DNA from 2 places in the Desulfocicer niacini genome. Region 1 is predicted to be linked to the other one. Evidence: riboswitches for the same ligand, from Rfam matches in the RefSeq annotation. Region 1 holds a riboswitch; the other holds the start of a gene.
The links. Region 1 has a riboswitch for cobalamin ahead of thiC (phosphomethylpyrimidine synthase ThiC). Riboswitches for the same ligand answer to the same signal wherever they lie in the genome.
Positions count from the first base shown of each region.

Region 2: it holds a riboswitch for cobalamin, as region 1 does, so the genes downstream of both, ACYQ2M_RS02455 (FecCD family ABC transporter permease) here and thiC (phosphomethylpyrimidine synthase ThiC) in region 1, are expected to answer to the same signal.

Region 1 covers NZ_BAAHYK010000006.1:96,249-101,568, forward strand. Annotated here, with positions in the region: gene ACYQ2M_RS04535 (MFS transporter) at 161-1,312, shown strand; cobalamin riboswitch at 1,346-1,538, shown strand; gene thiC (phosphomethylpyrimidine synthase ThiC) at 1,629-2,942, shown strand; gene cobT (nicotinate-nucleotide--dimethylbenzimidazole phosphoribosyltransferase) at 2,979-4,043, shown strand; gene ACYQ2M_RS04550 (hypothetical protein) at 4,152-4,361, opposite strand; gene asnS (asparagine--tRNA ligase) at 4,586-5,320, opposite strand, start outside.
Region 2 covers NZ_BAAHYK010000003.1:123,751-129,070, reverse strand. Annotated here, with positions in the region: gene ACYQ2M_RS02460 (ABC transporter ATP-binding protein) at 1-511, opposite strand, end outside; gene ACYQ2M_RS02455 (FecCD family ABC transporter permease) at 512-1,558, opposite strand; cobalamin riboswitch at 1,676-1,899, opposite strand; gene ACYQ2M_RS02450 (hypothetical protein) at 1,968-2,840, opposite strand; gene ACYQ2M_RS02445 (radical SAM protein) at 2,837-3,835, opposite strand; gene purF (amidophosphoribosyltransferase) at 4,043-5,320, opposite strand, start outside.

The sequences.
Region 1 (5,320 bases):
AGTAAAAGTATCAATAACGCAAGCCTGGCCCCTCCCCGGCATGGCCCATCTTATGACCAAACTTCCGAATTTTTCTGGGAATAACGCCCATAAGCCCAAGCCCGGCCCCTATAACCGACTTTCCCGGGGATGCATGCATCTTCATAAGGACCCCTTCTCCATGGCACCCCATGACAATAAATTTCATACCCAGCACGTTCTGCTACTCTCCTTTTCCCATTTCATCCATGATATCTACACAAGCTTTCTGGCCCCGGTACTGCCCCTGATCATTGAAAAGCTTTCCATCTCTCTGTCCCAGGCGGGATTATTATCCACCGTCATGCAGATACCGGCCCTGATGAACCCTTTCATAGGTGCTCTGGCCGACCGCAGGGGTCTTGCCCGATGGGCCATTATTCTGGCCCCCAGCTTGACTGCCATCCCCATGTGCCTCATTGGCATGGCATCTTCCTACTGGATGCTGCTGGTGATGTTTTTTGTGTCAGGTATCAGTGTGGCGTTCTACCATGTACCGGCCCCCGGCGTTATTGCCAGGGTATCGGGCAACAAAAAGGGTCGGGGCATGAGTTTTTACATGACAGGGGGGGAGGCCGCACGCATGTCAGGCCCCCTCATTGCCGTTGGGGTAGTATCCATGGGAGGACTTGCCGGATTTTACCCCATGATGATTTTTGCCCTGATAACATCGGTGATGCTCTATATTAAACTTGCCCCCCTGGACATGGACAACGACAATTCCCCCAGAAAAACATCTATTTTTGCCACCACCAGGGACATCGGACATGTGCTTTTTCCCCTTGCCGGTATTCTCACAGCCAGGGCCTTCATGCACTCTGCCATGGGGGTGTTTCTTCCTGTGTTCATAGAACGACAGACCGGAAATCTCTGGCTTGCCGGCAGCGCCCTTGCCCTGTACGAGGCCTTTGGGGTTGCCGGAGTATTAAGTGCAGGTATTTTAAGTGACACCCTGGGAAGAAAGAAAATTCTCTGTGCCGCTGTTCTGCTGGCACCGGCAAGTCTTTTTCTGTTCATCATCACCACCGGGGCTGTCAAAGCCATATTCCTTTGCCTCACCGGATTCAGCATCCTTTCCACCACCCCGGTGATGCTGGCCATCATCCAGGAACAATCCATGGGGAATCCATCGGCGGCCAACGGCCTTTTTATGATGATTTCCTTTGTCACCCGCTCCATTGCCATTGTGCTGGTGGGGGGAATTGCAGACCTCATCGGACTTGAAAACATGTACCTGGCGTGCGCCTTCATCGGACTTATGGGCCTGCCGTTTATTTTAAAGCTTAAGGATTGACACCGGCATCCTCCCATGGTATTTTTGCCATCCAAATTTAGCACTGTATCGGGCGGCACCATGCCTTAATAGGGAATCCGGTTAAAATCCGGAACGGTCCCGCCGCTGTGAACGGGGAGAAACCTGCACCCATGTCACTGCAGCGTCATTAAAAAACGTTGTGGGAAGACGCAGAATATTTCAATGATCCGTCAGTCAGAAGACCTGCCCGATACGGTAATGAAACCCCTTTGGTGAAATGGTAAATCCCAGGGCTGACACCACAGTCAGTTCCGGGAAACTGTCCGGAACATGACCAGGAAAGGACAGAAAATCAATGAAAACCCAGCTTGAAATTGCCAGGGACGGGATCATCTCTGCGCAAATGAACCAGGTCGCCACCGACGAAAACATCTCCCCGGAACTCATCCGCCACCGTGTGGCCCGGGGTGAAATTGTCATCCCCTGCAATCCCTCCAGAAAAAACCAGAGAGCCGTGGGCATTGGTACCGGGCTTCGCACAAAAATCAATGCATCCATCGGTACCTCTTCAGATATCTGCAATATTGAAGCAGAGGTCAAAAAAGCCATCATCGCCGAAGAAGAAGGGGCTGACACCCTCATGGAACTCTCCGCCGGGGGAGATCTGGATGCCATCCGTCGGGAAGTATTGAAGGCCGTGAACCTGCCCGTGGGCAATGTCCCCCTTTACCAGGCCTTTAAAGAAACCGGCCGAAAATATAAAGACCCCTCCAAACTGGACCCGGAATTTCTCTTTGACCTCATAGAAAAACAGCTGGCAGACGGCTTAAGCTTCATGGCCATCCACTGTGGCATCAACCAGTACACCATTGAACGTTTAAGAAAACAGGGCTTTCGCTATGGCGGCCTTGCATCCAAGGGCGGTACCTTCATGGTGGCCTGGATGGATGCCACCGGCAAGGAAAATCCCCTGTATGAACAGTTTGACCGGGTGTGTGATCTCATGAAAAAATACGATGCCGTTCTGTCTTTGGGCAACGGCATCCGGGCAGGTGCCATCCATGACAGCCACGATCGTGCCCAGATGGCTGAAATGATCATTAACTGCGAACTGGCAGAACTGGGAAGGGAACGAGGGTGTCAGATGATGGTGGAAGGCCCCGGTCATGTGCCCCTGGATGAAATACAGGGCAATATCATGCTGGAAAAGAGAATGAGCGGCAATGCCCCCTACTATGTGCTGGGTCCATTGCCGGCAGATACCGGGGCCGGTTATGATCACATCACCTCGGCCATTGGCGCTGCCACCTCATCCTGGCATGGGGCGGATCTGGTGTGTTATATCACGCCTGCCGAACATCTTGCCCTGCCCACTGAAGCAGATGTAAGAGAAGGGGTCCGGGCCACCCGTCTGGCCGTAAGAATCGGGGACATTGCCAAATACCCGGACAGAAGGGAAAATGAAAAACTGGCCTCCATGGCCCGACGGGACATGCGCTGGGGCGATCTTGAAAAATATCTCCTCTTTCCTGAAGTTGCAAAACAGATGCGACAGGAACGCTGTCCCCAAGAAGAGAAAACCTGCACCATGTGCGGGGACTTCTGTGCCATGAAAAAAGGAATGGAAGTGTTTGCCAATGACATCAAAAACGATAAAATAAGCAGATAATTTAAAGCCTGATCATGGCGTTATGAAGGATAAAAAATGGAAAAACTGACGCAGACATTAAACAAAATCACCCCCTCTGATTTAAAAACAAAAGAAAAAGCGCTGCAGAGACTGGCCGAACAGGCAAGACCTGCCGGAAGCCTTGGTATTCTGGAGGGGGTGGGTGCCAAACTTGCCGCCATTGCCGGAACCATTGACGTCTCTTTCAAAAAAAAAATGATCATCACCTGTGCTGGAGATCATGGGGTGGTTCAAGAAGGTGTCAGCCTTTTCCCCCAGGAGGTGACCCCCCAGATGGTGGATAATTTTGTAAATCAGGGGGCCTCCATCAATGTCCTTGCAAAGCATGTGGGTGCCCAGGTAAAGGTGGCGGATCTGGGGGTGAATTTTGACTTCAGCCCCACGCTTCCCATCTTTCACAAAAAGGTGAAAAAAGGCACCGCCAATTTCACAAAAACCCCTGCCATGACAAGACAAGAGGCCATTGCAAGCATCACCGCCGGCATTGAAATCGTGGATGAACTAGTGGAGAAACAAGGCGTGGATCTTCTGGGCACCGGAGACATGGGCATCGGCAACACCACCCCGTCTGCGGCCATCATTGCAGCTTTTTCCGGCATCAGCGTTTCTGAACTCACCGGCCGGGGCACCGGTATTGATGATGAAATGCTGAAAAATAAAATTGCCGTCATTGAAAAGGGGCTTGTCCTGCACGCTCCGGACCCCAAAGATCCCATAGATGTACTTGCCAAGGTGGGCGGCCTTGAAATAGGCGGACTGGCAGGGCTGGTGCTGGGGGCTGCCGCCCATGGCATCCCTGTGGTGTGTGATGGCATTATTTCAACAGCGGGTGCCTTGATTGCCTGTGAGCTTGCCCCCCATGCAAAAGAGTATCTCTTTGCCGGTCACCGCTCCGTTGAAGTGGGTCACACCTTCATGCACAACAGAATGGGGCTTGAGCCTCTGCTGGATCTGAAATTCAGGCTGGGTGAAGGCACCGGTGCTGCCCTGGCCTTTCAGCTGCTGGAAGCGGCCACCCGAATTCTGGCAGAGATCAAAACCTTTGAAGAAGTGGCCATCAAGAACGCCCAGGTCCAATAATAATCCATCCAGGATACTGCCTGATTGCAAAGCCCCCCTTTATAAATAAATTGAGGAAGGGGGGCTTTGATTGGAACCGGTATGTGATCAACGGATTGAGATATTCAATCAGAGTTCCATCTGCAGCACATCCTTCCCGTGGAGATCATGCTCTCTTTCAAGGCGCAGCACCCGCCTTTCCAAAGTCAAGAGGTAGGTTTCCATCATTTCAATGTATTCTGAGAATTCAGGGGAAACCCCCAGTTCCTCGCTTCGATCTTTTAAACGAGCTTTCAGCTTCTTCTTTGTTTCCGCTTTTCTTTCTTCCAGTGTGGGCATCTAAAAAATCTCCTGTTGCATTCCCGAATTCATTTTAATGTTTATTGGTTTTTTATATAACATACATGCAGTAAGCACCAGCCACAACGAATTATGAAAAAGTCGTTGCTGTTAGCACACAGCGCCCAATACCCACTTTTTCATATCAAACTTCAACCAGCTTGAGTTATAAAAAAAATATAAAAAAAAGCAAGTAAAATATCCAGCATATCCATTTGAGGTGCTTAAAAATCAATACTTCCCGGGGTTCGGGGAAAGGGCACCACATCCCGGATATTTGTTATTCCGGTGATTAGCATGAGAAACCGCTCAAATCCCATGCCAAATCCGGCATGGGGAACAGACCCGAAGCGCCTGGAATCCAAGTACCACCAATAAGCCTCCCCGGACAAATTCATTTCCGCCATGCGTTCCTCCAGGACATTCAGGCGTTCCTCACGCTGGCTGCCGCCAATGATTTCCCCGATACGGGGAACCAGCAGATCCACGGCGGCCACCGTTTCACCATCGTCATTTAACCGCATGTAAAAAGGCTTGATGGTTTTGGGATAATGGGTTAGAAACACCGGTTTTTTGAAATATTCCTCGGCAAGAAAACGTTCATGTTCAGACTGAAGATCCATGCCCTGCGTCACCTTGTAATCAAATTGCCTGCCGGACTTTACCAGGATGGACACCGCATCGGCATAACTGATCCGCTCGTAGGGTTCCCGGACAAGGATATCAAGCATCTGCTGCAATCCTTTATCCACAAACTGTATAAACAAAGAAAGATCTTCCCCACAGTGATCCATGGCATGACGGGTCAAGTATTTAATGATTTCTTCCCCATGGTCCATGTTACCGTCAAGGTCGCAAAATGCCATTTCCGGTTCCAGCATCCAGAATTCGGCCACATGACGACTGGTGTTGGAATTTTCTGCCCGGAAGGTGGGACCAAAGGTATAAACATCTCCCAG
Region 2 (5,320 bases), on a different contig from region 1:
GAATGGGGGTATCCTGGCAAAGAGCCCTGGCAAAGACGCATCTCTGCCGTTCTCCCCCGCTAAGGGCCGTTATTTTTCTGTCCTGGAACCCAACGGTATCCGTACGGGCCATGACGCTGTCCACGATATGTATATCCCTGGCATTGGGGGATGAAAACCGGGAAATCCAGGGGTGTCGCCCCATCATGACCACCTCTTTTACGGTGAAGGGAAAGTTGATATTATAATTTTGTGATACCAGGGCAATGTTTCGGGCGATTTCCTTTCTGGACCAGGTGTCCAGAGACCTTCCCCTTAAAAAAACACAACCGCTGTCCGGGGTCAGATGACCGATGAGAAGATCCAGCAAGGTGGTTTTTCCGCATCCGTTGGGCCCCAGGATGGAATAAAATTTTCCGGGCTTAAAGCAAAGATTAATATCCCTTAATACCGGCTCCTGTTCATAGGCAAACGAGAGGTTTTCAAGAAAAATATCGACACTTATCCCGGAAGTATTGGAGTTGATTTTCATTTAGCGAATGGCCCCCCGCTTGAAAATCCAGCAAAACACGGGACCGCCGATGAGGGCTGTTAAAATGCCGATGGGAATTTCGTGGGGCAGGATGGCCCGGGTGATGGTATCTGCGCCCAGCAGCAGCAAGGCCCCGGCAAAGATTGAAACGGGAACCAGATGTCGGTTGTCCGGCCCGGTGAAAAGCCTTACCATATGGGGAACCAGAAGTCCCACAAAGCCGATAATCCCCGACACGGAAACCGAAACCGCTGCCAGCATGGACCCTGTCACCAGCAGCACCAGGGTCACCCTGCGGGTATCCACCCCAAGACTTGCAGCGGATCGTTCCCCCAGGGAAATGAGATTGAGATCCCGGGCAAATACCATGGCAACCACAAGCCCCGCGCCAAGACACAGAAGGGTCACCCCCACATCCAGCCAGGTTTTGGAGGCAAAACTGCCCATGAGCCAGAAAATAATAATGGAAACCTGCTCATCAGCAGTGTATTTTAAAAAACTGATACCTGCAGACAAAATAGCAGCCACAATAATTCCGGAAAGTATGAGACTATTGGAGGAAAGGACGGCTGCGGAATTCTTACCGGTATAGGAAAGGAAAATCACAAAAAACAATGTGAGGCAGGCCCCGGCAAAGGCAAACAGGGGAACTGAGACAAAGGCAGCACCCAGATTCAACAAAATGGCAAAACAGGCACCAAAGGCAGCACCGGCAGAAACCCCGAGTGTATAGGGATCTGCCAGGGGATTTAACAAAATCCCCTGGAAAATGACCCCGGACAGCGCAAGGGCAGCCCCCACAGCAGCACATGTCAGTATCCTTGGCAGGCGCACATCCATAACAATCACCCGGGATGCCTGGGAAATGGAAATTCCAGTATTTTCCTTGCCAGAGACATGGGAAAAAATTATTTCCAGCACATCTAAAAAATCAATCTTCATATATCCAAGGGAGGCTGACAACACCACAAGGACAAACAAAAGCACAGACAAGGCACAGACAATTGTCCCTGTTTTCCTTGGAAGGCACGGCTGAATCCAGTTCACAACTACTCCCTTTAAACAACAGGCAAAAAAAAACCCATACCGATATTTAAATCGATATGGGGACGCCGTATTGTATCCTCAATGGTATAGTGGGCCTGTCCAACCGCGTGCACATTTTCGGTCCACTTGTCCCAGGCAGGTTTTCTGACTCCCGGCGTGACGTCAATGCTTTCTTTTCTTTGCATCAACCAGCCGTGGCCGGTTTTAAAAAGAAGATTTAAGACACAAAATGCCGGTTACAGCGGCGGGTCCGCTCCTGATTTTCACAGGATTCCCTGCTCATTGGGGAGTTGACAGCCATACTACCACTCCACCATGATACCTGAGACTATAATTATCCAGACAAAATAAACTGTTTCCCTCCAAAAGTCAATTTGTTTTGTACCTGTAACACGGGGACATGGGAGCATCAAAATCCAACTTTCTGATAAAATTGTTCTTCAAACAACCTGACACGTTTTATTCTCTGTGAACATAGAAATTTCCCATATAAAACATCCTCCAGAAGATTTTGCTTTTTCAAAATCTTTTGTTCCAGGAGAAAAAGAACTTCAATGGATTTATCACAGGAAGGGTAATTTTTATCATCAAGGAAAATTTTATCATTGCAATTAACAGGGATGATATTATTGATATCCACAAGTTTCAGCTCTCCTTGGCTTGTGAGAAGTAGATTGCCGTTGCCTGCAAGATCGGGAATAAATCCTTTATCCATGACCATATGCCGTGTCTTTTCAACAAAAGAGGTAATGGATTCAAACGCCTTGTTCACACTGCTTTTTTCCGGAGGCTCTCCGGGAAAATGTGTCTGGAAAAAAATTTCAAGGGGAGTTTCCTCATGGAGATACCATGGGTCCAGCACCGCTCCCTGGACATACTCCTGAAGCCCGCAAAGCAAAATCTCAGGCCCTCCGGGGCCATTATATTGAACAATAAATTCCTGGGAAACGGCAAGAAGCTCCGGTCCCAGCATTTTCAGGATCAGGGCATACTTACCCACTTCATCAAGCACCTGATCCAGTGAGGAAAAACGATTTCTCAATATTCGAAACATCCCACGGGGAACCGCCCGGGGGAACCATCGCATACCCGCTCTTATCTCCCCTTGTGTTTCCTTTAAAACATCCCCGGCATCAAGGACCTCAAAAATATGAGACCTTAACCCCTGCCGGAAATGCCTTCTGAAATGACAGGAAGTAACATTTCGAATAAAGTTCAAGGCCCGTACCTCCTCCCCGGCAAGAGCTCCGGCATCCCGTATGTCCATATCTGCGGGTATCAATTTAACTCAATCTCTTCTTTCAACATACAGCATGCAATGCGTTTGCAGGGAATACCATCTTCATTGTACGCAATATTTCCCGGTTGAATCATCTTATTCATGACACATCCTTCGGGGATGGTAAGACCAAACAGATCTGTTTCATTTATCTTACCCGTGGAAACAATGGCGTTGTCATCAATGGTGAAGCTGTGCAGGGCAAAATCCTCACAAAGGGGACAGCGATAGATACGTCCATTGGGAAAAATAAAATAGTTGTCCGCCACAAGTCCTGCGCACTGAAAGGCTTCTGTCTCATTTAAAAATACCCGGGGATAGGTCACAATAATTCCCTGCCTGGCCATGGCTTCGGCCGCATCCGGCACCACATCAAGCCATTGTTCCATGGACACCTGGAGGCCATCGTTGGTGTCCGCCGATTCCCCACGAATACCGATGACCTGGATAAAAAACCGTTCAAGCCCCCAGTCCTTAATCAAATCAGGCATCCGGTGAAGTTCGTGGATATTTTCCCCGCTCACCGTGTAAATCATGGAAGTGGAAAACCCGGCGGAAACCGCCTGCTTTAACCCTTTTATTACCTGTTCATGACAGCCTTCTCCTCGGATGGCATCGTTGGTGGCGGGGGTGGCCCCGTCCAGGGAAAAGCTGATGAAATCCACCTCATCGGGAGTCACTCTATTTAAAATATCATGGAACAGATAGCCGTTGGTATCAATGGTGATGGATTTAAATCCCAGACGTCTTGCCTCCTTCACTGCCAGGGAAAGATCCGGATGCAAGGTGGGTTCTCCCCCCAGAAAAATCACATTGATGTTTTCACACCGGTCGGCAAAAAGGTTGAGCCATTTTTTAATGGTATCAATGCCCAGGGTTTTTTCGCCATGCTCTTTTCGATTGATATAACAATGTTTACAGGACAGATTGCACTTGGTGAGCAGATGAAAAAAAAGATTGGAAGAATCCTTTGAAAAGGCTACTGTTTTCTTATTCATATCAATACGCTCCACAATGGGATTTTCTTATAACGATCATGTCGGCCTGCCGACACAACGAATAATAAAAATGGTATTATGCCGCCGCCGGGGGCTCTCTGCTGTCGGCATTTTCAGATAAACGGCCATGACTCAAAAATAAAACCCCTTGAATATTGAAATCCAAGAGGTTTTACATATTAAATAAATTTCATACTCGCAACGATATTACCCCATGCACTGTTTGGACAGATTGGGATCAAAAGCCACGGGATAACAACCGTCAAAACAGGCCTTGCAGAAGTTGTCTTCCGGGTTTTCCACTCCGCTTGCCTCCAGCATGCCCTCAATGCTGAGGTAATGCAAGGAGTCCAGTCCCAGAAATTTGGTTAATTCTTCTTCTGTCTTGGATGCGGCCACCAGTTCTCCCTTGGTGGAAAAATCAATGCCGTAATAGCAGGGGAATCGATGGGGGGGGCAGCTGATGCGCATGTGCACCTTTTTTGCACCAAGATTACGCAGTGCGGCCACACGGGTTTTGGCCGTTGTTCCCCGGATGATGGAGTCCTCAATGATAATGATTTCCTTGTTCCTTATCAACTCCCGCACCGGGTTGAGCTTCACCCGCACGGCAAAATCGCGCATGCCCTGGGTGGGCTGAATAAAGCTGCGGCCCACATAATGGTTCCGGATCATGGCCATTTCAAAGGGAATTCCCGATTCTTCGGCATACCCAATGGCAGAATAGTTTCCGGAATCGGGAAATGGCATGACCATATCGGCATCCACCGGTGCTTCCTGGGCCAGGCGTTTTCCATGGGCCTTTCTCATCTGATAAACGTTTTTCCCGTAAATGGTGCTGTCCGGACGTGCAAAATAGATGTATTCAAAAATGCACAGAGATTTTTTTTCAATGGGCGTTTCCGGCATGATACTGGTCACCCCGTCTTCATTAATGATAACGATTTCTCCGGGTTCCAGCTCCCTTACAAATTCTGCCTGGACCAGATCAAAGGCACAGGTTTCAGATGCCAGGATATAGTGTCCATTGAGCTTTCCCAAGGCCAGGGGACGAAAGCTGTTGGGGTCTTTTACACCGATGACCTCTCCCTTGCAGGTGAGCAGAATAAAGGAATAGGCACCTTGAATTTTGGCCACAGCCTTTTGAATGGCCGTCACCACATCCCCCTGTTTCAGGTTCTTAATGAACAGATGAAGAAAGACCTCACTGTCCATGGTGGTCTGAAAAATGGAACCACTTTCTTCCAGTTCTTCCTTTAAAATATGGGCATTGACCAGGTTGCCATTATGAGCCACAGCATAGGCCCTTCCCCGGTGCTGCACCACAAAGGGCTGTGCATTGGTCAGATTGGAATCTCCGGTGGTGGAATAGCGCACGTGACCGATGGCGCTGCCCCCACCGCCCTCGATATTTTTCAGCGTTTCTGTGTCAAAGATATCATGGACCAGGCCCATTCCCTTGTGAGAGAAAATTTTATCCTTTTC